DNA from 3 places in the Aquaspirillum sp. LM1 genome. Region 1 is predicted to be linked to each of the others. Evidence: predicted binding sites of a transcription regulator. Region 1 holds the regulator's gene; each other region holds the start of a gene.

Region 1 (10,172 bases):
TGGGCAGCCAGTGCCCAGACTTGGGCGTTGGTGCGTTCGGTATTGGCCAGGGTCACGCGCGATTCATCGGTGCCGTAGGAAGCGCCCAGGCTAAAGCCGCTGAAATTCGGGCTGCGGTATTGCAGGCTGTTTTTCAGGCGGTTGCTGCCACGGTTGATGATGCCATCCTTGCCAGTGAAGTCGGCCACGCCGTCTTCCAGCGGTACCAGGTATTTCACCATCTTGTAGGCGCTGTCGTAGTTGCCCAGCATCACCTGACCAAAGCTGCCGTCCAGGCCAACAAAGCTGTTACGACCAGCCCAGGTGCCTTTGCGCGTGCCACCGTCGTCGATGGAGATTTCCTGCTCCACTTGCCAGATGGCCTTCAGGCCATTGCCCAGGTTTTCATTGCCTTTGAAGCCGATTTTCGAGGTATTGCTGCTCACCCGGCTGGTGGATTTGACATCGTTGGCCGAATTGGCGGCACCAGTGGCTTTCACCGATTCCAGCGAGGTATTCAGCGTGCCGTAAATGGTGGCGTCGGCCAGGGCCAGCGGGGAAACACAAGCTGCGCTCAGCGCAACGGCAAGCATTTTGCGGTTCATGAGTATTTGCTCCGAGGGGGAAGGTTCACATGGCGTGTGTCATCAGACAAACTGCCGCCAGCTTACGGAGCAAACATGACGAGACTGTGGTGAAAATGTGACGTGTGGCGTTTTAGTTGCAGATTGGCCGATCAATCTGGCCAAAAGTGGTAAAAAAACGGCAGAGACCGGCAAAAAATGGGTCAACCACCGTGATTGCCTGCACCACGGCCCTTCTGCTGGAGCAGGGATGGCGCAGGCAGTCGGTGACAATCAGCTGCTGATGGGCTGTTCCTGGGTCAGCTCTTCTGGCAGGCAGCCAATCGGCTGGCCCAGTTCGCCGTTGGCGTCTTCAAAACGCACCAGATAAATCATTTGCTGTTCGTCGGCTTCCAGATAGCCGGTTTGCACCACCATGCCACGGCTGCCCAGCGCAACCAGCACGGCGTCTTCATCGGCATCGGGCATGCCGCCATCGTTGAGCAGATCTTCGGTGCAGCAGAATACCAGTTCACCGATTTCATAGTGAGAAGAGGTGGCGCTCATGGTTTCAGCTCCAGACATCAGCCGGCGCGCGCAGGCGCTCGACCGGTTGGTCAAACATCAAATGTTCGTCAATGATCACACCCACATCTTCTGGCTTGACCCCGGTGTACATCACTCCTTCCGGGTAGACAATCACCGTTGGCCCCAGATGGCAAGGCCCCAGACAGCCGGTATTGGTCAGCAGAAACTGCGCCCACAAATTGCGTTGCTGAAATTCGTTGGAAAACGCCTGAAACACCTCGTTACAGCCTTTGGATTGGCAGGAGCCGCGCGGATGGCCGGGTGGGCGGCCCTGAACACAGACCAGAACATGTTTTTGCGGCTTGGGCATGATGGCATTCCTGTTGAACATGACGATGCTGCTGCACAGCAAATCTCGCGCCAGTCAGCAAGTGAATGTTTTAACAGGAAAATGGCTTTGGCAGGCTGTCATGAAGCTGACAATTGTGCGTGAGGAAAGCACAGCGCGAAGATCAGGGCGACGGGTAAATGCAAAACGGGCGTCCGAAGACGCCCGTTTCAGCCACAGTCAAATCGTCAGGAAACGATTAGAACTGGTGACGGATGCCCACGCCAATGGCTTGCGGGTCGGAGCCAGCAGCCACACCGGTCAGCTGGTTGATGCCGAAGTTGCGGGTAGCCGACTTGTTGTTGCTCAGCTTGGTTGCGTAAGCTTGCACTTGGGTACGCTTGGACAGGTCGTAGGTACCAGCCAGCACCCATTGCTTGGCCTTGCCGTCAGCTTCGGTACCGTTCTTTTCCTTGCCCAGCCAGCTGTAGGAAGCACCCACGCCAAATGCACCCAGCTTTTGGCTCACAGCCAGGGTGTAGCCGTCTTGCTTCTTGGAAGACTTGCCAGCCACATCCATGTCGCTACGTTCGTAGCCAGCGCCCAGGGTGGTGTCGCCCAGCTTGTAGGCAGCAACCAGCTTGTAGAACTCGGTATCCAAGCTCACGCCACCAGCGGCGTCATTGCGGTTTTCGTAACCGGCAGCCACAGACAGGCCACCCACGACGTACTTGCCACCCAGCGACAGCACGTAGGCATTGGCACGGTTGCCGCCCACGGTAGCGCGGGTTTCGTCAGTGCCGTACGACACGCCAGCGCTGAAGCCGCCCACCACGTTGCTGTAGTAGTGTACGCTGTTGCTCATGCGGCTATCGCCACGGCAGAAGATGGCCGGGCCGTTGCAGGTATCAGCCGAGGTGTCCGGCAGAACGTTGGTACCCAGACCGATGGTCAGGGTCTTGTAAGCGCTGTCATGCTTGCCCAGCAGCACGCGGCCAAAGTCGCCTTGCAGGCCGATGAAGCTGTTGCGGTTGGCCCAGCTGGTGCTGGAGTTGCCGGTGTCGATGTCAACGTTTTGTTCGACTTGCCAGATAGCCTTCAGGCCGTTGCCCAGATCTTCCCAGCCCTTGAAGCCGATGCGGGAGTTGTTGGCGGTCACGCGGTTGACCGACTTCACGTCCAGCGCGGAGTTGGTGGCGCCAGTGGCCTTGGCGAATTCGACGGAGGAATTGATCACGCCGTAGGTGGTCACATCAGCAAAGGCAGCCGGGGCAACAAAGGCAGCAGACAGGGCAGCAGCAAGCAGTTTCTTGTTCATAGGGTTTCAGCTCCACAGGGTTGTCGTGATGGACTGTGCCGCTTTGAATATGCGGTTTCTTTACAAATCCATGGCGGATGCTAACAGAGCTTGACGAGGAGGGCGGCAAAGTTTTGTTGCATTTTTGCGCGGCATTGCAGCAAATGTTGTTTTTTTACATCATCAAAGTGATATTCCCAGCGAATTTGCGTCATACAGCAACGCAATCGCGACATCCTCCCGCGCCAAATTGCCACAATGGCCGGCAAGCCCCGCCCGTTCAGGCTTCCATCGGGTAAGACAAGGCCGACGACACCAGCCGGGCGGTAATGTCCACAATGGGAATCACCCTTTCATACGCCATCCGCGTAGGGCCTACCACCCCCAGCGTGCCCACCACCTGGCCATTCATCCGGTAAGGCGCAGTAATCACCGAACAGCCATCCAGCGTATTCAGGCCGGATTCCTCGCCAATGAAAATATGCACGCCATGCGCTTCGCGGCTGAGATTGAGTAATTGCAGCAATTCGGTTTTATGCTCGAACAAATCAAATAATTGGCGCAAATTGGCCAGATTGGCCGACAGGTCGTCACTATTGAGCAGGTTTTTTTCGCCAGTGACCATCACCGACTGCTGCAAACCCAGCGTGCTTTGCCCGGCCACAATGGCCGCCCCCATCAAATTGGCAATATGTCCCTGCAGATAATGCAGCTCGGTTTCCACCTCGCGCGCCACCGCTTCCAGGCTGCGCCCGGCACCGTGCCGATTCAGAAACAGCGCGGCTTCGGCCAGCTCGCTGATGGTGTAATCGCGCTCGGTCAGCAGCAAGTGGTTTTGCACATCACCGTCGGCGGTAACAAAAATCAGCAGCACGCGCTTTTCCGACAGGCGCAGAAACTCCACCTGGCGAAACGTGGTACTGGCGCGCTCCGGCGTGGCCACCACCCCGGCAAAGCGGGTCAGGTCGGCCAGCAGTTGCGAAGCGGCGCTGACAATCCGCTGCGGGCTGTCCGGGTGCAGCTCGGTTTCCAGCTGCAGGCGTGCGGCGTGCTCCAGCGGCTGGATGGTGAGCAGATTGTCAACAAACACCCGATACCCCCGCGCCGTGGGCACCCGGCCCGCCGAGGTATGCGGGCTGCACACCAGCCCCATGTTTTCCAGATCCACCATCACATTGCGGATCGACGCGCTGGACAAGTCCAGCCCGGCGTGCATCGACAGCGTGCGCGAGCCCACCGGCTGACCATCGGCAATATAGCGTTCCACCAGAATTTTCAGCAGGCGCTGGGCGCGGTCGTTAAGCATGGGGAGTTCCTGAAAAATTAAGATGGCCAAGCACACCTGAACATCGGCGCAACCGGGGGAAATTCAAGCGGGGGCAGGCAAACCGCCTTGGGAAATGCGGAAAAAACCGTTGTCTGCACACCAGCCAGAATCCCGGCGCTTGTGCGGGGACGGACGGGGGATGGCCAACACCATGGTACAGGATTGGCCACAGCGGATTGCCTGCTTGCCATCGCCGGAAGAATATACCATCATTCATATGAATTTAAATTCATATGAACAAGGTCAAGCATGACAGTTCTTGCTCCGCACGCCCATCTGCTGCACAACCCGAAGTTCCGTTTTCGGGATAAAGAAATTGACCAGATTCACTATTGCTGGTCAGACGGCCAAAGCGTGCTGCTGACTGGCATCCGCCGCACTGGCAAAAGCGAAGTGCTCAAGGCGGCGTTGTGGCGCTATGCCCAAGCTGGCCAGGCCATTGCCCACCTGGATGTGCAGGATCAAAACAATCTGGCCAAGTTCTACCAGGACTTGCTCAAGGCCGTGCTCGGTGCCTTGCCCCGTGATATTGGCGAGCAGCTTGGCCAGGCCCTGGCCCAGGCCATGCAGCTACCCAATGCATTGTGCCTTTGGGTGCGCAGGCAAATCCGCAGCGTCAGCGTGGCGGAGCTGGTGGATGTCGAGCTGGTGCCGCCGCCAGAAGACGCCCATTTGGTGCGCCACTGGCAAGCGCTATCTGAACAGATTGCCGCCACCCTAGCCGGGCAATCACCAGACGCTTTGCCGGTGGTTGGCATAGATGAATTGCCGTTCATGCTGGAAAATTTGCTGCGCGAACACGTCAGCGCCAATGAGCTGATTCTGATGCTGGCCAGCCTGCGTAAACTGCGCGACGCCGGCTTGCGCTTTATCATTGCCGGCTCAATCAGCTTTGAAAACCTGCTCAGCCTGCACGGCATCCCGCACACCGTGCTGGGTGGGCTGGCGCGCCAGAATATCCCGCCATTCAGCCGTGAGGAAGCCCAGCAATATCTGACGGAAAAACTCCGCAGCCGCCCGGCGGCAGAGCACTTGGAACACATTCTGGACGGCCTGCCAGACTATGTACCAGAGTTTCTGCGCATTGCGGAGCCTTATTTATTCTCCTGCAAAGACGCCAACGCCTGCCGGCATGCCTTGAGCAACGATATTTTGCCAGCCATTCGCCGCGCGTTTTTACAGCAATTTGACGAGCGCCTGAACAAAAACTACCTGTCTGGCGAATTGCCCACTGCCCACGCCATTCTGGACCGCATTGCCCAGGCCGATGCCGCTGGTGCGGCGATTGATGGCCGCGCCCTGCCGGAGGATTACCAACGGGTGCTGCTCAAGCTGCAATACGATAATTTTTTGATTGAAGGCGAAGGGTTTAACTGGTGCTTTAGCCTGAACCTGATTCGCCAGTGGTGGCGCGGCCAGCGGGGCATGGCATGAGCGGCGTCCATGATGTGCGCTGGTTTGACCCACGCGGCATGCGCGACGAAGCCATTTTACAACTGGCCACCGGGCGCGACGTGCTGCTGCGCCAGCTGCTTGACGCCATCCACGAACGGCTGGTGCAACCCGGCACACTGAGCCACTGGCTGCTGACCGGCAACCGGGGGGCAGGAAAATCGTTTTTTCTGCGCCTGCTGCAAGCCAAGTTTGCCGCGCATTTTGAAGGGCGGGCGCGCTTTGTGCTGCTGCCGGAGGAACACAGCAATATTTTTGCCGCACATGAATTTCTGGCGGAAACCGAACGCATGCTGTCGGTTGAACAAGGGGCCACCGGCGCGCCGCCCAGCTGGAAAGTCAGCCAGCCCGAAGCCGCCTGGACACAGGCGCTGGATTCACTGCTGGCGGCATTCAGCGAGCCCTTGCTGGTGATTGGCGTAGAAAACTTTGACCAGCTGTTGGAGCAAGCCTTTGCCGATGACGCCAATAATGCCCGCCTGCGCCATCTGCTCAGCAACCAGCCGCGCATCATGCTGGTGGCCACCGCCGTGCATGGCCATTTTGACGAGCAATACCACCAGCGCCTGTTTCGCCAGTTCGAGCACCACCCCATCCCGCCCTGGGATGGCGCTGACCACCGCGATTATCTGACCCGCCGCGCCGCCCGCGCCAGGCAAACGCCCAGCGCCATCCAGCTGGCGCGTCTGCAAGCCTATAGCCATTACACCGGCGGCAACGCCCGCGCTGCTGCCGTGCTGGCGGGGTTTATTCTGGATGAAGACGACCCGCTGGCCGGCGCGCTCGACCTGGACGCCGCCATTGAAAAAATGAGCGACTACTACCGGGATTTGCTGAAAGCCGTGCCCACCCAATCGCGCAAACTGCTGGATGCGCTGATTCGCGGCGGCGAGCCGGCCTCGCAAAGCGAAGTGGCCGAGCGCACCGGTGCCCGGCAAAACGACATCTCGCGCGCTTTTGCCTGGCTGGTGGACCAGGGCTATGTCAGCGAATCACGCCTGCCCGGTGCCAAGGCCAAGCAATACCGGCTGCGTGACCGCCTGCTGGTGCAGTATTACCGCATGCGCTATATCCATCCCGGCCAGCGCAGCAAGCTGGCGCTGATGGCCGAACTGCTGGCCGACACCCTGGCGTTTCCAGATAAATGGCAATACGCCAACCGCTATATTGCCGATGGCCAGGAGCACGAAGCGCACACCCTGCTGGAACTGGCGCTGAAAGAACGCCAGGTGCTGTGGGATTTGCTGCCCACCTCACTACAAAACCCGCGCTCACTGTGCGCCGCTGGCGGCGACTGGGCAGCGTGGGATGCGATTTTGGCTGCGCCAAAAGGCACACAGTTTGAGGAAATGTTGCGGCGCTTTCCCGATGATGCCAGCTTTAAACGCAGCATGGACAGCGCCTATGCCCTGGCCAGGGCGGCCAGCCGGGAGGAGGTGTCGGGGGAGCAATTGGCACCCATGGTGTGGGCGTCGCTGTCGCTGGGCTTTGCGGAAAAATTTCGTGTATTGATTAGCATGCTGTCGCCCAGCATGACGGCATACCAATGGCGCGAACTGGTCAAAGTTTTGGAAGCGGGGGAGCAAAAGTTTGCTGAGCTGACGGAAAAATACCCAGATGCCATCGACCAGCTGTATGTAAGCAGAACCCTCGGTGAGCAGTATCCTCGCACACAAGCCATGACAGAAGGAGTGGAAAAGCTGTTAGCACAAGGCACACATGCCATGGTTTCCTCGGCAGAACTGCCGACTATCGCCCGCTGGGCCAGCGAAGCCGCGTTAGCCTGGCTGGCTGCCGAACACCCCGTTGAGGCCGATGGCGCACTGGAAATCTGCTGCGGTGCCTTGTTGAAAATGCAAGACGATGTGCGCTATTCGCCTGAACAGGTGTTGGCGCTATGCCAGCCCTTGCTGCCTTGGCAAGCGCAGTTTTCACTGGCACCTCGCCATATGTTGTATGAACGCCTTGGCGTGGCGCAGGTGGAGCTTGGTCGATATGCTGAAGCGTTGGCCTCGCACACCATGGGGCGTGATTTGGCGCAACAGGCGGGCCAAGCTAAAGTTGCCACCTGGAATTTAGCAAAAATGGCTTGGAGCTTAGGCCAATCGGGTCAGCCTGAGCAGGCCATGGCGCTACACCAGCAAGCCTTGGCCGAATGTCTCGCGCAACAAGATTTTGAACGCGCAAGCTGGTGCCTCGGCCAGATGGCCCGGCACACAGCCTCATTGTCCGGCTTGGACGCAGCCTGGGCATTACTGGATGCGGAACTGACGCATCTCCCCGGCCATGAAGTTAAGGCGGCACAACAGCTGGCCGATGCAGTCGCCGATGCAGCCCATCAGCAACATGAGGCTGCTGCGTTTGTCCTGGGCAAAGCCATGTTGCTGGGTTTGACGCAACGCCCGGCGCTGCCCACCGAGGCCGTATTGCGTGCGTGGTGGATCGACATGGTGGAGATGGCGGCGCCACACAGTGTGCAGCGCGATTTGCTGGACGAATGGCCAGTGGTGTTTGCCGAGCAAGCCTCCTCGCTGGAGGCCTTGCGTCAGATCTTGCGCAGCTGGCTGGATGACCTGGACACCCCCGCCGCGCAGCGGGAGCGCCGCCGACAAACGCTGGACCCGGACTTGGCCACCACCCTGAGCGCGCTGGATGCTGCTTTGCCGCCACGCGCGCGCCGGCGTCTGCGCTTGCTGCCGCCACCCACGCAGGAGGACAGTCACGACAAATAACGCCACATCGACATACTACACACCCGCCCCGTCACACAATTCGCGTTTCTGTCACGCCAATTGTGTGCCATAATGCCGGCATTGCCGCGAGCCGTGCCTGGACGCGGGCGTTTTATCCCATTTCCCTGGAGACACCATGGCAGACAACGACAAGGCCAAAGCACTGGCCGCCGCCCTTGCGCAAATCGAAAAGCAGTTTGGCAAGGGTTCGATCATGAAAATGAACGAAACGCAGGTCAATGAAAACCTGCAAGTGATCTCCACCGGCTCGCTGGGGCTGGACCTGGCGCTGGGGGTGGGCGGTCTGCCGCGTGGCCGCGTGGTGGAAATCTTTGGCCCGGAATCGTCGGGCAAGACCACGCTGTGTCTGCAAGTGGTGGCTGAAGCGCAAAAGCTGGGCGGCACCTGCGCCTTTATCGACGCGGAAAACGCGCTGGATCCGCAGTACGCCCGCAAGCTGGGCGTGATGGTGGATGACCTGCTGATCTCGCAGCCGGACACCGGCGAACAGGCACTGGAAATCTGCGACATGCTGGTGCGCTCGGGTGGCGTGGACGTGATTGTCATCGACTCGGTGGCGGCGCTGGTGCCCAAGGCAGAAATCGAAGGCGAAATGGGCGACAGCCACGTGGGCCTGCAAGCCCGGCTGATGAGCCAGGCGCTGCGCAAGCTGACCGGCAATATCAAGCGCACCAACACCCTGGTGATTTTCATCAACCAGATCCGCATGAAAATTGGCGTGATGTTCGGCAGCCCGGAAACCACCACCGGCGGCAATGCGCTGAAGTTCTACGCCTCGGTGCGTCTGGACATCCGCCGCATTGGCGGCATCAAGAAGGGCGACGAAGTCATCGGCAACGAAACCCGAGTGAAAGTGGTGAAAAACAAGGTCAGCCCGCCGTTCCGTCAGGCGGATTTCGACATCCTCTACGGCGAGGGCATCAGCCGCGAAGGCGAAGTGATCGAACTGGGCGTCACGCACAAGTTCATCGAAAAATCCGGTGCCTGGTACAGCTATAACGGCCAGAAAATCGGCCAGGGCAAGGACAATGTCCGCGAATACCTGAAGGATAATCCCGGCCTGGCGCACGAAATCGAAAACAAGGTGCGCGCCGCCGTGGGCGTGGGCGGCCTGCCCGAGTTCGAACCCAGCGAAGAAGAAAAGAAAGAAGCCGCACTGCCGGACGATCCGGTGGTGCTGGACGACAAGCTGCTGTAAGCCACCCCGGCTGACGCGCTCCCGCGCCCACCCCGGCCACGCCCTGACCCGGCATGGCCGGGGTGGGCGTTTTGCTGTACCGTGGACCCGCCGCCCGGCACCGGCCACGACTGGCTTGCTTACCCAACCCAAAAGGATCACGCCCGATGAGCGACACCTTGCGCCGACGGGCGCTGGATTTACTCTCCCGCCGCGAATACAGCCGCGCCGAACTGGCGCGCAAACTCACCCGGCTGGGCAAAGACGCTGAAGCCGCCGCCGACGCCGCCGAACTGGATGCCCTTGATAATACCCTGGACGCCGACGAAAGCATTGACCTGTCCCAGGCGGATGCTGATGCAGCAGAGATTCCCGCTTCGCTCAGCGACACGGTGAACGCCTTGCTGGATGAACTGGCCGAAACCGGCTGGCAGTCTGACCAGCGTTTTGCCGAGATGTGGATTCAGGCGCATGGCCGCCGCCATGGGGCAATGCGCCTGCAGCAGGATTTGCGCCAGCGTGGCATTCCTGCCGAGCTGATTCAGGCCGCGCTGGCCGAGCACCAGGCCGCCACACCAGAACAGGACGAACTCAGCCGCGCCAGGGTGATCTGGGCGCGCAAGTTTGCCCACCCGCCCAGCAACCCGCAGGAACGCAACAAGCAGTATCGCTTTATGCTGTCGCGCGGTTTCAGCGCCAGCGTGGTCAGCAAGGTGCTGGCGGGCAGCAGTGAGGATGCCTAGTAGCCAGTCACGTTGAAACACGAGG
Region 2 (10,172 bases), 1.0 Mb from region 1:
AGCGCGTGCTCGATGAAGTGGCAGTGATCAAAACCCTGGCCTGCGAGCTGAAAAACGAGCTGGTCGGCCCGTTCCGGCTGGGGATTATTTTCACCATCGGCCCCTACCTGCTGCCGGCGCTGATTCCGGCGCTGCGCCAGCTGGCACCGGACATGCCGCTGTACCTGGAAGAAAATTACACCGCCCGGCTGGCCGACATGCTCAAGCGCAGTGAAGTGGACGCCGCCATTGTGGCCGAACCCTTTGACGAACCGGGCATTGTCACCTATCCCTTGTACGATGAGCCGTTTGTCGTTGCCGTACCGAAAAACCACCCATGGGCCACACGCAAAAGCGTATCGTCGGCAGAACTGGCCAATGAAAGCGTGCTGCTGCTCACCCAGGGCAACTGCTTCCGTGACCAGGTGCTGGCGCTGTGCGACCGCCTGCAAGCCGGGCCCACGCTGCCGGCAGCCAACACCACCCATGCGCTGGCACGCACCTTGCAGGGCAGCTCATTAACCACCATCCGCCATATGGTGGCCAGTGGCGTGGGCATTACCGTGATGCCGGCCACCTCGGTTGGGCCAGGCGATGACGCACTGCTGGGCATTGTGCCCTTCAGCACGCCCGCCCCCACCCGCCGGGTGGTGCTGGCCTGCCGCAAGCAGTTTTACCGGCGCAGCGCCATTGAGGCACTGCGCCAGGCCATCCGCAACAGCGCCCTGCCGGGCGGGGTGATTCCGGTGGCGGAATCCACCATGCTGGCCCAGTAGCCACCTGCTTGCTTGCCCCTCATTCGTCTCAGGCACAGCGAGCCAGGCGCAGACAAGCCACCCATCTGCCGCATCAGCCGGCAATGCCTTTGCTGGGCAGGGCCAGAATCATTTATCATGGTTTACTTTTTGATTAGTTGGTCTGGACAGGATAGTTATCAGTATGGAATCCGTGCTTATCATCGGTAGCGGGCAAGCCGGGATTGCTCTGGCAAGCGAAATTCGCAAACTTGACCCGCGTCGCCCCATCACCCTGCTGGGGCGTGACACCCACAGTTTCAACCGCACCGAGTTTGTCCAGGCGCTGGGCCCACAGCAAACCCCGCTGACCATCAAACCCCTCACCGAGCTGGCCGAACGCCTGCGCATTGAGGTGGTGAGCGGCCACACCGTGCAGTCGATCAAGCCGATGGATGGCAGCGTGGTGACTGACCAGGGCGAGTTTCAAGCCGACAAGCTGGTGCTGGCCACCGGTGCCAGCCCAATGCTGCCCACGTTTTCCCGCGAACTGCCTGGCCTGGTGGCAGCGGTCACCCATGCAGCAGTGATCAACAAGCTGCGCGCCCGCCTGGCCAGCATCAACGACCTGATCATCATTGGTGCCGGCCAGTCGGGCTGCGAACTGGCCAACACCCTGGCCGATGCGGGCAAAAACGTCACCGTGGTGGAACAACACGCCGGCCCCTTGTTTGAACTGATGCCGCTGGATGCCCGACGCCATCTGGTGGAGCAATTGGAAGAACGCGGGGTGAAGTTCCAGTTCAACGCTCGCTGCGCCAGCGCCAGCAAGGAAGGCCACCGCGCCCGTCTGGGGCTGACCAATGGCAAGACGGTGGAAGGCGATCTGGTGATTGCCTGCATTGGCGTGGTGCCCAACACCAAGCTGGCCAGCGATGCCGGGCTGAAAGTGCGCAAGGGCATTGTGGTTGACCGGCGGATGTCCACCAGTGCAGTCAACACCTATGCGCTGGGCGACTGTGCCGAGGTGAATGGCGTATGGCTGCCATACAGCCAGCCGATTCGCCACCAGGTGGCGGCGCTGGCGCGCACGCTGTGCGGCACGCCCACCCAGGTGAACTTCCCGCCGATGCCGCTGGCGCTGAACATCCCCTGCTGCCCAACGGTGATTGCCCAGCCACGCCCCGGCCTGCCAGGCCAGTGGGAAACGCTGATGGTTGAACGCGGGCTGAACGCCAGCTTCATCGACGACAACGGCCAGTTGCAGGGCTTTGTGCTGATGGGCGAGGAAACCGGCGAAGCACCGTTCCTGCAGGATGAAATTCCAAACTGGCTGAACCTTTGACATCCTCGCCGTCCTAAAGGCGATTCCTACGGCGCTCAGGCGGCAAGCGCCTGAGTCGCTTCGGTGGGTTCCTGTTTCATTGAGCGGCCCGACTGCACCGGCTCTCCGCAGGCTAAAACGCGATGCCCTCGCGCTAAAATATTGATTGCGCCGACAACATCGGCGTTTTCTTCAAAGCCGCACTCGACGCATTCAAACTTGGCTTGCGTCTGTCGATTGTCTTTCGACACATGGCCGCAGCACGGACAGGTTTGACTGGTGTATTGCGGCGGCACGGCAACAACAAAACCGCCGTTCCATGCCGACTTATACTCAAGCTGTCGCCGAAACTCAGCCCATCCCTGATCGAGCATCGACCGGTTCAGGCCGGACTTCTGTTTGACCATCTTGCCGTGCTGTTCGCTGTTGCCTTTGGACGACTTGGACATATGCCGAACCGGCAAATCTTCGATGGCGATCATGGCGTGGTTTTGGCTGATCTGGCACGAAGCCTTGTGCAAAAAGTCTTTCCGGGCGTTGGCCTTGAAGACGTTGCATGGATCGTACTATAGTTGGTCTATGGAACATTTCAACGACATTAGACGCGGGCGGCACTGTGTTTTTAACATGCATGTCCATTTGGTATTTGTGGCAAAGTATCGGCACAACGTGTTCGACAAGGAGGCCATAGACAGGCTGCGCGAGCTGTTTGCCAAGGTATGCAAGGACTTTGAATCGCAGCTTGTTGAAATGGACGGCGAACATGACCATGTGCATTTGCTGGTCAGCTACCCACCCAAAGTGCCGGTGTCTGCATTGGTCAACAGCTTGAAAGGCGTATCCAGTCGCGTGCTACGAAAAGAAAGGCCGGATATTGCCAAACGCTCCTACTACAAAGGCGTGCTCTGGTCGCCGTCTTATTTCGCTTCCTCGTGTGGCGGCGCTCCGATCAGCATCATTCGCCAGTACATTGAGCAACAGGCGACACCGACTTAACAGCAGAAAAGGCGTCCTTCGGACTCCGCGCTATCCCTCCCCGGCCTGAAGGCCGAGGCTTTTCGCGCTAACGGGTAAAAACCCCGCCTCTCCTGGCCATGGCCAGCCGCGTGCGCATGGCTCGACGTCGAGACGCCAGGCCCAGCCACGGCTCTGGCGCTCACTTGCTTGGTTTTCCCTTATCGCCTCCCGCTTGTTACACTCTGCGGTCCGCCATTCTGGCTTAGCCGTCTGCCCCCGCATGTCCATTCCCCACTCTGAATTTGCCCCCCGCGTGATTGCCTGGCAACGCCAGCATGGCCGCCATGGCCTGCCCTGGCAGGTCAGCGACCCGTACAAAATCTGGTTATCCGAAATCATGCTGCAGCAAACCCAGGTCAGCACCGTGCTGGGCTACTACAGCGCTTTTTTGCAACGCTTTCCCGACGTGGCGGCGCTGGCGGCAGCCCCCGTGGATGATGTACTGGCAGCCTGGAGCGGGCTGGGTTATTACAGCCGGGCGCGCAATCTGCACCGGGCGGCCCGTCAGGTGGTGGAACAGCATGGCGGACAGTTTCCGGCAGACCCGGCAGGGCTGGTCAGCCTGCCCGGCATTGGCCGCTCCACGGCGGCAGCAATTGCCGCATTTGCCTTTGGCCAACGCACGGCCATTCTGGACGGCAATGTAAAACGGGTGCTCACCCGCTGCTATGGCGTGGAGGGCTGGCCCGGCGACAAAGCCGTGGAAAACCAGCTATGGACCCTGGCCGAACAACTGCTGCCGCGCGATGCCGCCAGCATGGTGGCTTACACCCAGGGCTTGATGGACCTGGGCAGCCAGGTGTGTGTCCGTGGCCAGCCACAGTGCCCGCGCTGCCCACTGAACAGCGGCTGTGTGGCACTGGCCAGCCAGCGCACCCGCAGCCTGCCCACCGCCCGACCACGCAAGGCGCAGCCGCAGCGCAGCACCCTCATGCTGCTGGCGCGCAGCCAGGATGGCCAGGTCTGGCTGGAGCGCCGCCCGCCCAGCGGCATCTGGGGCGGACTGTGGAGCCTGCCGCAGCTCGACACCCCGGAAGCACTGCCCGGCTGGCTGGCCCAGGCCGGCTGGAGCCACGCCCGCCTGGCCCCCGCCTGGCCGGCAGTCCAGCATGTTTTTACCCACTTTCGCCTGACCCTGACCCCGCAGCCGCTGATGCTGGAGCACGCCGAGCCGGGGCCGGACAATGGCCAGTGGTGGCCGCTGGAACAGGCACTGGCGCTGGGTTTGCCCGCGCCAATCCGCCGCCTGCTGGCAGAATGCGGCCAGGGCCGGATTGGCGAGATGCAAAAAAATCTGGACCTTGATGCTTGAAAACTGCCCCAAGCGTCCATACTATTAGCACTCGCAAGCGTTGAGTGCTAATCAGCTAAGCCATCTCAATGATTTGACTTGCTTTTTTTCTCTCGACATCTAACCCAGAATTTTTAGGAGACTGTTCATGGCTATTCGTCCTCTGCACGACCGCGTGGTCATCAAGCGCCTCGAAGCTGAAGAAAAAACGGCTTCCGGCATCGTTTTGCCAGGCGCTGCTGCCGAGAAGCCGGACATGGGCGAAGTGATTGCCGTCGGTAACGGCAAGATCCTGGAAAACGGCGAGCGCCGCCCGCTGGAAGTGAAGAAGGGTGACAAGGTCATCTTCGGCAAATACTCCGGCCAGACCGTCAAGGTTGACGGTAACGAAGTGCTGGTGATGCGCGAAGAAGACATCATGGGCATCGTCGAATAATCGACCCCCTGCTGTTGCATCCAGTCTTTCCGCTATTGAATGTAATCGTTAAATACGACAACGACAGAGTTTCGGAGTAAAAAATGGCAGCTAAAGAAGTCAAATTCGGTGATTCCGCCCGTGCCAAGATGGTGATCGGTGTCAATATTCTGGCTGACGCCGTCAAAGTGACCCTGGGCCCGAAAGGCCGCAATGTGGTGCTGGATCGCAGCTATGGTTCCCCGACCATCACCAAGGATGGCGTATCGGTGGCCAAGGAAATCGAACTGAAAGACAAGTTCGAGAACATGGGCGCGCAAATGGTCAAGGAAGTGGCTTCCAAGACCAACGACATCGCCGGTGACGGCACCACCACCGCCACCGTGCTGGCACAAGCCGTGGTGCAAGAAGGCATGAAGTACGTGGCCGCCGGCATGAACCCGATGGACCTGAAGCGCGGCATCGACAAGGCCGTGATCGCCATGGTGGAAGAGCTGAAGAAGATCTCCAAGCCGTGCGCCACCACCAAGGAAATCGCCCAGGTGGGTTCCATCTCCGCCAACAGCGACACCGTGATCGGTGACAAGATTGCCGCTGCCATGGAAAAAGTGGGCAAGGAAGGCGTGATCACCGTGGAAGACGGCTCCGGTCTGGAAGACGAGCTGGACGTGGTGGAAGGCATGCAGTTTGACCGTGGCTACCTGTCGCCGTACTTCATCAACCAGCCGGAAAAACAGATTGCCCAGCTGGACAATCCGTTTGTGCTGCTGTTTGACAAGAAAATCAGCAACATCCGCGACCTGCTGCCGGTGCTGGAACAAGTGGCCAAGTCGGGCCGCCCGCTGCTGATCATCGCCGAAGACGTCGATGGTGAAGCACTGGCTACCCTGGTGGTCAACACCATCCGTGGCATCCTGAAGGTGGTTGCTGTCAAGGCTCCGGGCTTTGGCGACCGTCGCAAGGCCATGCTGGAAGACATCGCCATCCTGACCGGCGGCACCGTGATTGCCGAAGAAGTGGGCCTGACCCTGGAAAAAGCCACGCTGGACCTGCTGGGCCAAGCCAAGCGCGTTGAAGTGGGCAAGGAAAACACCATCCTGATCGACGGCGTGGGCGAAGCCGCTGCCATCCAGGCACGCGTGGAGCAAATCCGTCGCCAGATCGAAGACGCCAGCAGCGACTACGACCGTGAAAAACTGCAAGAACGCGTGGCCAAGCTGGCCGGTGGCGTGGCAGTGATCAAGGTGGGTGCCGCCACTGAAGTAGAAATGAAAGAGAAGAAGGCCCGTGTCGAAGACGCCCTGCACGCCACCCGCGCCGCAGTGGAAGAAGGCATTGTGCCAGGCGGTGGCGTGGCCCTCTTGCGTGCCCGCGCCAACCTGGGCGAACTGAAAGGCATCAACGCCGAACAGAACGCCGGCATCCAGATCGTGATGAAGGCCATTGAATCGCCGCTGCGCCAGATTGTGGCCAACGCCGGCGACGAACCGTCCGTGGTGGTCAACAAGGTGTTTGAAGGCAAGGGCAACTTTGGCTACAACGCCGCCACTGGCGAATACGGCGACATGGTGGAAATGGGCGTGCTGGACCCGACCAAGGTCACCCGTTCTGCACTGCAACACGCCGCGTCCATCGCGGGCCTGATGCTGACCACCGACTGCATGGTGGCCGAACTGCCGGAAGACAAGCCGTCAGCTCCGGACATGGGCGGCATGGGTGGCATGGGCGGCATGATGTAATTCAGCCCGGCTGAGCGGTTTCTTCGCGCTCTCCACCAAACCCCACACTGCGGTGTGGGGTTTTTTGCGTGCAAAACCCGTTTCCCACTTGGGGTTAAGCCAGCGTCCGTGCGACAATTCGTCCCTGTTGAAATCCACGAGGTTTGTGCTATGCAGCGCAGCGAATTGCTTCAAGCCCTGGATGCCCTGCTCGAACCGTGGCGGTTCAAGGACTACTGCCCCAATGGTTTGCAGGTGGAAGGCCGGGCCAGCGTACAACGCGTGGTCACCGGCGTCACCGCCAGCGCCGCCCTGATTGAGGCAGCGATTGCGGTCGGGGCCGACACCGTGCTGGTGCATCACGGATATTTCTGGAAAAACGAAGACCCCAGGGTGATCGGGATGAAAAAATCCCGTCTGGCCCGGCTGCTGGCCCACGACATCAACCTGATTGCCTATCACCTGCCGCTGGATGCCCATCCAGTGCTGGGCAACAACGCCCAATTAGCCGCCGTGCTGGGCCTGCAGGTACATGGCCAGACCGGCGAGCAGAACCTGCTCTGGCACGGCGAACTGCCCGAGGCCATCACCCTGGAGGCCTGGCGGCAACAGGCCGGCGATTGCCTGCAACGCACGCCGCTGACGCTGGGCAATCCGCAGGCGCTCATACGCCGGGTGGCCTGGTGCACCGGCGGGGCGCAGGGCATGTTTGCCGACGCCGTGGCGCTGGGGGTGGACTTGTTCATCACTGGCGAAGCATCGGAACCCTGCGCGCATATTGCCGCAGAAACCGGCGTGGCCTTTGCCGCTGCCGGCCACCACGCCACCGAACGCTACGGCGTGCGCGCCGTAGGTCAGCACCTGGCGGACACGCTGGGCATTGACGTGCGGTGGATTGACCGGGATAACCCGGTTTGATCACATTGTTTTTATGGGCTGTCTGCCTGCCTTGCCTGGCAGGAACATCACTTGAATGGCCAGGACAGGACATCAATCGCGGCTGGCAGAAAACGACCGCGCCCTTGCGCTGTGCCGGTGGCGAACTAAGTTTTTTGCATAAACGCTTTAAGTCCCTACCGCCAATCAGGTAAAATCAGACAGTTTTAGCTCGGTTTTCATGTTTGAGGATGAGTAAATGAGTGAGCAACAAGTCGATACGGGCCGTCGCCGGTTCCTGACAGTTGCGACCAGCGCCGCAGGTGGCGTGGCCGCAGCGGCTGTCGCCACGCCGTTTGTGATGAGCTTCTTCCCTTCGGAACGCGCCAAGGCAGCAGGCGCCCCGGTGGAAGTGGACATCAGCAAGCTCGAGGCGGGTCAGAAAATCAACGTCGAATGGCGCGGCAAGCCGGTCTGGGTGGTCAACCGGACACCGGATCAGGTGAAAAACCTGGCCAAACTGGGCAGCAAGCTGGCTGACCCCACTTCCACCGTGCCGCAGCAGCCGGAATACTGCAAGAACGAGCATCGCTCGATCAAGCCGGAAATTCTGGTCGCGGTCGGGATTTGCACCCACCTGGGCTGTTCCCCAACCTTCCGTCCGGATCTGGCCCCGGCTGATCTGGGCCCGGAATGGCTGGGTGGTTTCTACTGCCCATGTCACGGTTCCAAGTTTGATCTGGCCGCCCGCGTCTATTCTGGCGTCCCGGCTCCGACCAACATGGAAATCCCCCCGCACAAATACATGTCCGATACCCGACTCCTGATCGGCGACGACAAATAAGCGAAGGGCACACACAAAATGAGCAAGCAACAAGCTGTTTTGGACTGGATTGACGCCCGCTTCCCGCTGACGTCAACCTGGAAGGCGCATGTTTCCGAATACTATGCGCCGAGAAACTTTAACTTCTGGTATTTCTTCGGTTCGCTGGCCATGCTGGTGCTGGTGCTGCAGATTGTCACCGGTATTTTCCTGACCATGAACTACAAGCCGGACGGCACGCTGAACGGCTCTGGCGTTCCGGTGGCCTTTGCCTCGGTTGAGTACATCATGCGTGATGTGGCCGGTGGCTGGATCATCCGCTACATGCACTCCACCGGTGCCTCGATGTTCTTTGTCGTGGTCTACCTGCACATGTTCCGTGGCCTGATCTACGGTTCGTACAAGCAGCCGCGCGAACTGATCTGGGTGTTTGGCACGCTGATTTTCCTGTGCCTGATGGCCGAAGCCTTCATGGGCTACCTGCTGCCGTGGGGCCAGATGTCGTTCTGGGGTGCGCAGGTGATCGTGAACCTGTTTGCCTCGATCCCGGTCATTGGCCCGGATCTGTCGGTGTTCATCCGTGGTGACTTCGTGGTGGGCGACGCAACGCTGAACCGCTTCTTCGCCCTGCATGTGATTGCCGTGCCGCTGATTCTGGTGGCGCTGGTGGCGGCTCACCTGATTGCCCTGCATGAAGTGGGTTCCAACAACCCCGACGGCGTGGAAATCAAGAAGAACAAAGACCCGGTTACCCATATTCCGCTGGATGGCATTCCGTTCCACCCGTACTACACCGTCAAGGATGTACTGGGTGTGGTGGTGTTCCTGATCGTGTTCAGCGCCGTGGTGTTCCTGATGCCGGAAATGGGCGGTTACTTCCTTGAGCACCCGAACTTTGACCCGGCTGACCCGCTGAAGACCCCGGCACACATTGCGCCGGTGTGGTACTTCACCCCGTTCTACGCCATCCTGCGCGCGATTCCGTCGTTTGCCGGCACCCAGGTGTGGGGTGTGCTGGGCATGGGCGGTGCCGTGGTGCTGATTGCCTTCCTGCCGTGGCTGGACAAGTCGCCGGTGAAATCGATCCGCTATCGCAGCACCAAGTTCAAGGTCCTGCTGGCCCTGTTCATCACCGCCTTCATCGGCCTGGGCATTCTGGGCGCGATGCCGTCGACCAATGTGCGCACGGTGATCGCCCAGATTTTCTCGGTGATTTACTTCGGTTTCTTCCTGGGCATGCCGTTCTTCACCAAGAATGACGTCGGCAGCGAAGCGCCGCCGGCACGCGTTACCGAAAACACCGGTAGCCGTCAGGTGCTGTTCTTCGTGCTCGTAGCCTTGGCAATTGGCGGTGCAACGCTGTTTGCCAAGATGGTCTGATCCAGGGGATGACAACAATGAAAAAGCATTTTCGTCACCTGATCGCTGCGCTGGCCCTGGTTCTGCCGGTGGCTGCCTTCGGCAATGCCGGTGGCCCTGAGCTGGAAAAAGCGCCGATCAATGTGAAGGACGTCGAGTCTCTGCAACGCGGCGCCCAGATTTTCAACAACTACTGCCTGTCCTGCCATTCGGCCAGCTACATGCGTTACAACCGTCTGCAGGATATCGCCTTGTCCGAGCAACAGATCAAGGACAATCTGATGTTCGCCACCGACAAGATCGGTGAGACGATGGCCATTTCGATGGACAAGAAAGAAGCCAAGGACTGGTTCGGCGCTATTCCGCCGGATCTGACCGTGATTGCCCGCTCGCGCGGCGCTGACTACCTGTACGGCTACATGCGCGGTTTCTACCGTGATGAAACCCGTCCGACCGGCTGGAACAACACCGTGTTTGACAAGGTAGGCATGCCGCACATCCTGTGGGAATGGCAGGGCGAGCAGCGCATGGAACTGGTGAAGGGCAAGGACGGCCATGAAGAGCACAAGCTGGTGCTGGTCAAACCGGGCAGCCTGACCAAGCTGGAAAACGGCAAAGCCGACACCAGCGAATACG
Region 3 (10,172 bases), 1.4 Mb from region 1:
TGAACCAAACGCCGGGAAGTTGACACCCTGACACCATGTTTAGTTTCTTCAAGAAAAAACCCAAGGCGGAAGATCTCGCCCCGCCAGCCCCGGCTCCAGCCGCGGCTGATATTGAACCTGCTGCACCGGCAAGCGCTGCCGCACCGGCCACCCCAAGCGCGCCGCCAGCCAGCGTAGCGCCTGCCGCCAGTGCTGCGCCCAGCGTGCCTGCCGTCAGTGCGGAACCCGTAGCCGAAGCGCCACGCAAGGCCAGCTGGACCGACCGGCTGAAAGCCGGCCTGTCCAAAACCCGTGACAAGCTGGGCAAATCACTGGCCGGCCTGTTTGGCGGCGGCAAGATCGACGAAGATCTGTACGAAGAGCTGGAAACCGTACTGCTGACCGCCGACATGGGCGTGCCGGCCACCACCCACCTGCTCAAGGAAGTGCGCGAGCGGGTCACCCTGCGCGGGCTGAAAGACGGCAGCGAGCTGAAAGGCGCGCTGAAAGAATCGCTGACCGAACTGATTGCCCCGCTGCAAATCCCGCTGGACACCAGCGGCCACCAGCCCTGTGTGATCATGCTGGCTGGCGTCAACGGTGCAGGCAAGACCACCTCGATCGGCAAGCTGGCCAAATACTTCCAGCTGCAGGGCAAATCGGTGCTGCTGGCAGCCGGCGACACCTTCCGTGCCGCCGCACGCGAACAACTGATGGCCTGGGGCGAGCGCAATAATGTAACGGTGATCACCCAGCAGGGTGGGGATTCGGCAGCGGTGTGCTACGACGCCATCCAGGCAGCGGTGGCGCGCAAGATCGACATCGTGCTGGCCGACACCGCCGGGCGTTTGCCCACCCAGCTGCACCTGATGGAAGAAATCCGCAAGGTCAAGCGGGTAATCGACAAGGCCCTGCCCGGCGCGCCGCACGAAGTGATTCTGGTGCTGGACGCCAATATCGGCCAGAACGCGCTGATGCAGGTGCGCGCCTTTGACGATGCGCTCAAGCTCACCGGCCTGATCCTCACCAAGCTTGACGGCACCGCCAAGGGCGGGGTGATTGCCGCCATTGCCCGCGAACACCCGATTCCGCTGCGCTTCATCGGCGTAGGCGAAGGCCTGGACGACCTGCGCCCGTTCTCGGCCCGCGACTACGTTGACGCGCTGTTTGACTGACGCCGGCCCCTACGGACACCCCATGATTCAATTTGACCAAGTCACCAAACGCTACCCTGGCGGGATTGACGCCCTGAAAAACCTGTCATTCAAGGTGGACAAGGGCGAAATGGTGTTTCTGGCCGGCCATTCCGGCGCGGGCAAATCCACCCTGCTCAAGCTGATTGCCGGAATTGAACGTGCCACCAGCGGCACCGTGCTGATCAACGGCCAGAATCTGGGCAAGCTGGGCGGCACGCAGATTTCCTATATGCGCCAGCATATCGGCCTGGTGTTCCAGGACCATAAAATCCTGTTCGACCGCTCGGTATTCGACAATGTCATGCTACCGCTAGACGTGATTGGCTTTGACCGGCGCGAGGCCGCCAAACGGGTGCGTGCCGCACTGGACAAAGTGGGGCTGCTGGAGCGGGAGAAATCCAACCCGATCCGCCTGTCTGGCGGCGAACAGCAGCGCCTGTGCATCGCCCGCGCCGTGGTACACCGCCCCTCCATCCTGCTGGCGGATGAACCCACCGGCAATCTGGACCGCGACTACGCCCACGACATCATGGCGCTGTTCAAGTCTTTCAATCAGGTTGGCGTCACCGTCGTGGTGTCTGCACACGATGAAACGCTGATGAACGAGTATGGCCGACGCATCATCCGGCTTGCACACGGACACTTCACCGCATGAAACATCTGCTCTATCTGCATGGCCGCGCCGCCCGCTCGGCCCTGCGCACGCTGATTCGCCAGCCGCTTGGCAGCCTGCTCAGCCTGTTCATGCTTGCCGTCGCCATCAGCCTGCCGCTGGGCCTGTATCTGATTGTGGCCAGCCTGTCGAGCTGGAGCAACGGCCTGGCCGCCGCGCCACAAATCACCCTGTTCATGGAAGCCAGCGCCGACCGGCCCGACGTGGAAACCGTCAATCAGACCCTCAAGCAGCACGCGCTGGTCAAATCGCACCGCTTTGTCAGCAAGGAGCAGGCGCTGCAAGACCTGATGAAACGCAACAGCCTGAACGGGCTGACCGAAGGCCTGGGCAGCAACCCGCTGCCCGACGCCTTTATTATCGACCCAAAAGACACCGCCCCCGAGCCACTGGAGCGCCTGCAAAAGGAACTCTCCGGCCTGCCGATGGTGGAAGCCACCCAGTTTGACGCCGGCTGGGCCAAAAAACTGCACAGCCTGCTCAGCCTGGGCCACCAGCTCACCCTGCTGCTGGGTGCCGCGCTGGGCATTGCCATGGTGCTGGCCAGCTCCAACACCATTCGCCTGCAGATTCTCAGCCGGCGCGATGAAATTGAAGTGTCCAAGCTGATTGGTGCCACCGACGGCTTCATCCGCCGGCCCTTTGTTTACTTTGCCGTGTTTCAGGGCGTGCTGGCCGCACTGATTGCCTGGGGCCTGAGCGCCTGGCTGATTGCCAGCGCCAACCCGGCGCTGGCCGAGCTGGCCACCCTGTACAACGACCATGCCACCCTGCGCAATCTCAACGCCGACGAAGTGCTCGTCCTGCTGGGCGGCGTGGCGCTGCTGGCCGCCCTGGGTGCCCGTCTGGCCACCGGGCATATCCTGCGCCAGATTGAACCGCAATAACGCTGTTGCAAGGCCACCACACCCCAGCCCACCCCGGCCCCCTGTTTTGCCTGCGCAAACGCGGGGGCCGGCGCTGCTGACCCCAGTCATCCCTTGCCCCGGCCACAATCCGATTCCAGCATAGTGACAGGCTATCCCTCCCATAGAAAAAATTTTCCCAGGAACTGTTTGACTGTTTTGGCACTCTCTCGTGGCGAGTGCTAAGATTAGCGCAATACAGGAGGTTGTCCACCCTATGAGTGCTACGTTTGCCCTGCCCATCCCGGCTGCCGCCGGCAGCCTTGAACAGTACATCCAGACTGTCAACAGCGTGCCGATGCTGAGCCAGGAAGAAGAAACCGAACTGGCCACCCGCCTGCATCACGATAACGACCTGGACGCCGCCCGGCGTCTGGTGATGTCGCACCTGCGCGTAGTGGTGTCCGTTGCTCGCGGTTACGCCGGCTACGGCCTGCAGCAGGCCGACCTGATCCAGGAAGGCAATATCGGCCTGATGAAAGCCGTCAAGCGCTTTGAACCGCAACGCGGCGTGCGGCTGTTCTCATTTGCCATCCACTGGATCAAAGCGGAAATCCACGAATTCATCCTGCGCAACTGGCGTCTGGTGCGCGTGGCCACCACCAAGCCGCAGCGCAAGCTGTTTTTCAACCTGCGCTCGATGAAGTCCGGTTTTTCCGCACTGACCGACAAGGAAGCCCGCCAGATTGCCGAAGACCTTGGCGTGAAGCCGGAAGAAGTGCGCGAAATGGAAACCCGCATGAGCGGCCAGGACGTGGCGCTGATGGCGGACGACAACGACGACGAAGGCGGCTACGCGCCGATTGACTGGCTGGCCGACGCCGAAAACGAACCCACCCGCCAGATCGAGAAAAAAGCCTTCGACCGCCTGCAACGCGAAGGCCTGGAAGAAGCACTGTCCACCCTGGACGCCCGCAGCCGCCGGATTGTCGAATCACGCTGGCTGGCCGACGACGGCGGCCTGACCCTACACGACCTGGCAGCGGAATACGGTGTGTCGGCAGAACGGATTCGCCAGATTGAAGCCAAGGCGCTGCAGAAGATGAAGCAGGCACTGGTGACGGCAGCGTAAATGCAAGATAGCGGGGCAGGCGATGATAGAGTTTGACGAGGCGATCCGCATCGCCCAGCAGCATGTCGAGAAGCTGGTAAAAGGTGCCAGAGACTTGGTGCTTGAGGGGGCATTGCTCTCTGCCGACAGTTCGCTTTATGAAATCACCCTCAGTTATGAACTGGCGGGTGATGCCCCGCCTGCCTCTGACAATGCGCCAGACCCCGCAGCAGCCAACCTGATAGCGCTGGCTGCGATCATGAAAAAACGCCGGGAATGCAAAGTTTTCTTTGTGGACAGCCACAGCGGGCAATTCAAAGGTTTCAAACCCTACACGGAAACCTAAAGCCGTGGCTCAAAAGAAGCTGATCATCGACACAAACCTGTTGCTTTTGCTTGTGATTGGCGCAGTAGAAGGTGGCCGGCACATCAAGAACTCCAAACGCCTGAATAAATTCACCCTGCAAGATTACCAGACAGTTATTGATGTCATGGTCAATCACCAGGAGGTGTGCATCACCCCCTACATTGCGGCGGAAGTGTCCAACCTGATTGATCTGCGTGGCTACGCGGCCCGATTAGCGTATGAAACCGCCAGGATTCTGTTTGCGCAGTTCAGGCAGGTTCATTCCGACATCGCGACAGACAGTGCCCAAGACACATTTTTGGCCTATGGCCTCACCGATAGCTCACTGGTGAGGCTGGCGGCGGATCACACCATACTCACAGACGACCAAAGGCTCTTTGGCGCATTATTCTCGGCCTGTGCGGAAAATATCCTTCCTTTTGAAGTGGTTCGAAAAGTACGCAACTAAACAGCAAGAAGCCCCCTACCCATGAAATGAGCAAGGGGCGTTCTCGTTCAAAAGCTACTCATTGCTGGCAGCCTCAAACACGGCGGGCGAACCTACCGTAAAAATGGTCAGAAGCGCCCCAGCCCGCTTCCAGGCGAAGCGGCAATTGGCTCGACCACTTCCTGCACAAGCTTCCATCTCGGGCCGACCCTGGCAACGATCATCTCCCTGCATGCATTGATCGGCATCTGGCATACGCCGTGGCTTCCAGCCGGCATTCAGCAATTTACTGCGGACCTGCGCATAATCCTCCCCTTGCTTGAACTTTGGCACGCTCTCTGCCTGAGCCAGTGTTGACCCAGCAACCATCACAAGAGCACAAAACCCCAAAGACAAAGACCGCCATTTACCCAAAACAGACATACCGAAACTCCATGTTGAATATTCAAAACCACCGCTTCCCAGAAACGGGTCAGTACATTTCAACATAGGCTGCTGACAGGATGCGTCACTCGCCAATGAACCAGCGCAGATTTTTTCGATGAATGCACAGCAGGGCATGTCATCTCACAGGAGCGATGCACCTGTCGGGCAGATCGATGCATACGCCAAGCAGATTTAGCGGCTATATTCAGCAGCCATGCTCAACATCAGCACAAAAGCACCAATCCACACGGCGAAATAGGCCATATTATGTTTTAGCGCCTTGGCACGCTGAAACAGATACACGGGCACCAGCCACACCCAGCCCTTGAATTTTTCAGTATTCAATCCACCTTCCTGCAGACGCTTTTCATCCCAGAACGACAGACCGATGTTCAAGGCAATGGTCACATACCAGAACTTGTTATGTGCCATGGCCAACTCAATGAGATGGTCATTTCCACGATAAACAAACCCTGCAACCAGGCCCTCCAGAATAAAGCCCAGTAGCGGAGCAAACGCCAGCACCCACACCAGCGTGTTGTTGACATGCTCGCCCGTCAGTGGCGGCGGCGCGCTGTCATCCAGATGCACACGTAGCTCGGTGTTTTCAATTTTCATCCAGTCAGGCATGCCCTTGCACCAGACGGCAGCGCCATGGGTGAGTTTTCCTTCTTTAATCAATGCGATGATTTCTACCTCGGGCACACCGCCCTTGCGCTGTCCTTCGCTTTCGTAGAACCACTGCTTGTCAGATTGGTTTTGCGTTACGGCGTCCATGATCTCTCCTGATCGGGATATTGAGGTAAATGCAGAAAGCCACCAGCAGACTGGCTGGCTGGCAAAGGCACGATGCATGAACAATTAAAACAGAGTGGACTGACAGGTAGAGTCGTATATGTGTGGCCGTTTATCTTTAGTACGAATAAAGATAAATGTTAAAAAACCCAGAGACTAAAAAAAATCTAGCTCTGGGTTTTTTAGTAGTGACGCTTGGGTATATTTGAATTTAGTCCATAACAAACTGGACCTCTACGCGACGGTTTTTCGAGTCGGAAGGATGTAACCCCTCAAGTGGCCGAGACTCCCCATAACCAGCTACAACAATACGTTTTAATGCCTGATCATCAAGCGTACCAACCAAAGCTCGACGAGCTTCACGAGCACGAGCGGCAGAAAGAGTAAAATTATCATCATACACAGTACAAAAGCGCTGGTAATCGGTAACAGGCTGCTTGACTGGTAGGTTATCAGTATAGCCCTCTACTAAAATGCGTGCCTTCGGGCTGCTCCTCAAAAATTGTGCTAATTGGCCTTGCACTGCCTCAACAGCAGCTCGGGCCTCAGAGGTAAGACAGGCGCTACCACGAGTAAATACGCCATCACGTAGCGTGAGTCGATTGGTCTTCTGATCAAGCGCCATCAACTCAGTTGCTCCAGGCTTGCTAAGCATTTCACTAAGCGCCTGTGTTACCTTGACGATAGGATCATTCATAGATCCCTTCGTTTTGGCCAGCTCTTCCTGATAGTGTCTTTCACTCATGCTTTTCTGTAACACGGAAACTACCAGCAGTAGCATGACCACAGCCATGACACCAGCCATGAGGTCAGAAATGGCGATCCATTCACTTGGCTTGTCTTTCATGGCGTTCAATCGCTTTCAGTCAGCACAGGGTCTGCCAGCTTTGTTACTTTAGTGTATGAATTCAGATCATCCCGTAATTTTTGAAGCTCCACCAGAATCGCCTGCTGCTGTGCAGGAAGAGCACCTAAGGGAGAGAGTGCAGAGATCAATTCCTGCTGTTTACTAGGCAAGGTTCTCAGTGGCTCTAATGTAGCAGGTAGCTCGACCAAATTAATAGCAATTAATTTTTGAAGCTCCACCAGAATCGCCTGCTGCTGTGCAGGAAGAGCACATAAGGGAGAGAGCGCAGAAATCAGTTCTTGCTGTTTACTAGGCAAGGTTCTCAGTGGCTCTAATGTAGCAGGTAGCTCTACCAAATTAGTGGCAATCTGTTCCATGCTGTCAATGGATTGTTTAAGATTTTGACCAATTCCCCGCATATGTTGACCAGATTCAGACACTGAACGTAATCCATCTTCAATTGGCCGGGTCAATTTGTGAACCATCTCAGTGGTTGCCGCAATATTTTCGTTCAAGAATCCACTAGATACAGTAAATTCAGTGGCTGCTCGCAGCTGGGCTTCAAGCGCCTTATTTATGGAAGTTTTAACTTCACTCATTGTGTCCTTAACATCAGAGGACAATACACCAAGAGCAGTAGATATCTCTCTTGTTGCATTTCCGAGTTGCGTACTGCCACGTTCCAATGTTTCAGAAGCCTGGGTACTCATATTATGAATTGCGGCCCCCAAGTCTTTGCGCACATTATCAAGCACTTCAGTGAATTGGCTTTTAAAGGCATCAATTGCACTTACTAGCTCATTGGCGCCAGCACCTACTTTATCAGCACCACTTGCCATACTTTGTGATGCCATAGCCATGCGCTGGGCAGCTTCAGCCATATTTTCGACAACACCTTGAGTTCCTTCAGTAAACTGTGCCATTGCAGTGCTGGTAATCTGGGTCATGGCATAAATCTGTCCAAGATCATCACGGATGCCCTTGATTTTCCCATCCGAATATTCCTGGGCATGTTGATGCAAAGATTTATTGCTCTCCATCAGTTGAGCAATCTGCTCAGCAAACCCAGCAACCATCGCAGCACTGGTAATCTGAGTCACAGCACGAATCTGCCCAAGATCATCACGGATGCCCTTGATTTTCCCATCCGAATATTCCTGGGCATGTTGATGCAAAGATTTATTGCTCTCCATCAGTTGCGCAATCTGCTCAGCAAACCCAGCAACCATCGCAGCACTGGTAATCTGAGTCACGGCACGAATCTGCCCAAGATCATCGCGGATGCCTTTGATTTTCCCATCCGAGTATTCCTGGGCATGCTGATGCAAAGATTTATTGCTCTCCATCAATTGAGTAATCTGCTCAGCAAACCCAGAAACCATTTTACTGGATGCACCATCAATTTGGTCAAACAACGATTTTTGCTTGACTACCTCTGCAAAAGACTGCTCCTGTTTTCGGTTTTCCAGCTCAATTTTCACCTTGCCAATAACCCATGTCAGGCGCTTTTCCTCAAAACGCGTCAATTCACTCCAGATCTTGAGCAAGACAAATCCAGCAATACCCCAAGTTGATGTTTTGAATTTAGTGCCCAACCCTTGCAGCAAGCTTAATAAATCCTGCATGCTATTTGCTGCACCACTTGCACTTAAAGCATCCGCTTGGCCAAGAATATTCGATGCATGATTAAGAGCTAGGCCTAAGCCAAGAAAAGTGCCTAACAAACCGATAACTAATAGCATACCAGGCATAATCTCAGCCAATTTTTCCGGGGCTGTTGCCACGGCATGCCAAAGGTCCGTTACACTGCCATGCTCAATATCCAGAGCATTACTAGAGTTATCAGGTGCCCCTCGATTCCATTTCTTTTCCCATGATGTAGGATGCGCAGATCGATGTGCGCTAATGATGGTAACCCCCATCATTAATAAAATAATGGCAAGAAATACCATCTGTAGAGGGTCGTTCAATTGTGGCAATAAAAAACCAAGAATTTCACTCGGGTTCATACAGTAACCTCCAAAATTTCTTTCATACGACGTTCCGATTCCCTCTGGAAAATATTGGCATAGTCAGTAACCAACGACTGATCTTCCTCGGCTAAGTCTTTAAACTTTTTGTTGTTCTCTGCGCAATCAATAAGGAGCTTGCCAATATGTGCGCCATCCTCAAGCAAGTAGCTACGATCTTCCTTTTCAATCTGTTTAGGTGTTTTTTCCAACAACTGCAAAAAGCCTTCTGCCGCACCAACATAGCGCTTGATATCACGCTGCTGAGTATCCAGATCATCAAGCGCCTGTTTTTGTGCAGGCACCTCAATCTCAAGTCTAGATAGCGCTGCCGACTCTTCAGCAGACAGCTCAATTTGAATTTCTTTGGCATGCCCTAATCTTTTTAGTAGCATTTTCTCGTTGGCATAACTACGGTTGCTGGCATCCCATTTCTCCTTCAATGCCTCAACACGCTTAGCCCATGATGCGATAAGCTCTTCAAAAACAAAGGGGGTAAGCCTTTTACCATAGCGTTCAGTTAATAGGCGATCCAAACGTACAGCAGCCTCCTTACTAAGCTCTGGCTTTGCTTTAATAAGATCAGAAGCAATGCGCACAAGGAACAAATCATCGGCGGTCAAGTCATCTACATTTTTTGCTACACGGAATTTCTTGTCAGCCATATTAAGTAGCTTTTGTGTAGCACGGAGACGAAGATAATGCTCAAAATCAGTTGGAGCAGCATCAATAGTATCTGCCAAGTCCTTCTTTGCAATCTCAAAATCATTGATGGCTGATGCCAGTTCTAGCTGGTGCCGTTGGTCTTCTGAAACAACTTCACGTTCAGCAAAACGAAGATTTTCCTGATGCTTTTTGGCAACCTCAAGCTCATCAGCAGAAAGCAGGCCATCCTCTTGCTCGGTTTGCTGCCCAGGCTTAGCTTTCTGCCAGCGTTGAGCCAACTCGATCGCCCATTTGATCGCAGCATCAACTTTTTTGGCAATTGGCGAATCTTCAAATGCAATCAATGCGCCCAAGCCTTTGTCGAGCATCGTTAACGCAGAGCTAAGCCAGGGTATCCCTACCACCTTGGCAGCTGTTTGCAATACTTTGCGTGTTTGCTCGATATAAGGCTTAACCGTACGCCAAACCTCTTTTACATTATCAACAAAGCTTTCTGCTTTTTCCGCCATCCAACCTACAGCCTTGCTAGCAATGTCTTTTGTCGTCTCCCAGGCTGCACTGGCTGCTCGGCTAACTGAACTGACAACTGAGCTACAAAAACTCCCTACTGAGCTCCAAAATCCCATGCCTAACTCCCTAGCAATAATTCATACAATATAAATGGTTGCGCACACCCAAAAAGATATGCAATAGAAATCAATCAGAAAAACCTAGTAATTTTCTCCCAGCATCAGAGCTAACATTATCATTACTCACCACATGCTTATAACTACCAACATTACGATTTGCCGCATGCACATCGGCAATTGCCGTCTCAAAATGTCTCCATTG

What was found. The regulator HrcA, encoded in region 1, represses chaperone genes, less so after heat shock. The targets are predictions, from matches to a motif close to ATTAGCACTCGNNNNNNNCGAGTGCTAAT.
Region 2: the regulator HrcA is predicted to act here: its motif matches at 4,390-4,418, upstream of groES (co-chaperone GroES).
Region 3: the regulator HrcA is predicted to act here: its motif matches at 2,912-2,940, upstream of rpoH (RNA polymerase sigma factor RpoH).

The regions. Positions count from the first base shown of each region.
Region 1 is NZ_CP019509.1:1,609,928-1,620,099, forward strand. It holds gene BXU06_RS06910 (porin) at 1-584, opposite strand, end outside; gene BXU06_RS06915 (nitrogen fixation protein NifZ) at 837-1,109, opposite strand; gene BXU06_RS06920 (ferredoxin) at 1,114-1,440, opposite strand; gene BXU06_RS06925 (porin) at 1,658-2,716, opposite strand; gene hrcA (heat-inducible transcriptional repressor HrcA) at 2,976-4,001, opposite strand; gene BXU06_RS06935 (hypothetical protein) at 4,272-5,456, shown strand; gene BXU06_RS06940 (tetratricopeptide repeat protein) at 5,453-8,206, shown strand; gene recA (recombinase RecA) at 8,343-9,425, shown strand; gene BXU06_RS06950 (regulatory protein RecX) at 9,572-10,147, shown strand.
Region 2 is NZ_CP019509.1:2,613,429-2,623,600, forward strand. It holds gene BXU06_RS11200 (LysR substrate-binding domain-containing protein) at 1-755, shown strand, start outside; gene BXU06_RS11205 (NAD(P)/FAD-dependent oxidoreductase) at 919-2,058, shown strand; gene BXU06_RS11210 (RNA-guided endonuclease TnpB family protein) at 2,094-2,519, opposite strand; gene tnpA (IS200/IS605 family transposase) at 2,617-3,033, shown strand; gene mutY (A/G-specific adenine glycosylase) at 3,275-4,366, shown strand; gene groES (co-chaperone GroES) at 4,494-4,781, shown strand; gene groL (chaperonin GroEL) at 4,865-6,499, shown strand; gene BXU06_RS11235 (Nif3-like dinuclear metal center hexameric protein) at 6,650-7,396, shown strand; gene petA (ubiquinol-cytochrome c reductase iron-sulfur subunit) at 7,614-8,198, shown strand; gene BXU06_RS11245 (cytochrome bc complex cytochrome b subunit) at 8,217-9,557, shown strand; gene BXU06_RS11250 (cytochrome c1) at 9,575-10,172, shown strand, end outside.
Region 3 is NZ_CP019509.1:200,820-210,991, reverse strand. It holds gene ftsY (signal recognition particle-docking protein FtsY) at 36-1,154, shown strand; gene ftsE (cell division ATP-binding protein FtsE) at 1,177-1,830, shown strand; gene ftsX (permease-like cell division protein FtsX) at 1,827-2,735, shown strand; gene rpoH (RNA polymerase sigma factor RpoH) at 2,971-3,825, shown strand; gene BXU06_RS00860 (hypothetical protein) at 3,848-4,150, shown strand; gene BXU06_RS00855 (hypothetical protein) at 4,155-4,619, shown strand; gene BXU06_RS00850 (hypothetical protein) at 4,674-5,159, opposite strand; gene BXU06_RS00845 (DUF4339 domain-containing protein) at 5,217-5,801, opposite strand; gene BXU06_RS00840 (OmpA family protein) at 6,031-6,666, opposite strand; gene BXU06_RS00835 (hypothetical protein) at 6,672-8,675, opposite strand; gene BXU06_RS00830 (hypothetical protein) at 8,672-9,967, opposite strand; gene BXU06_RS00825 (ATP-binding protein) at 10,038-10,172, opposite strand, start outside.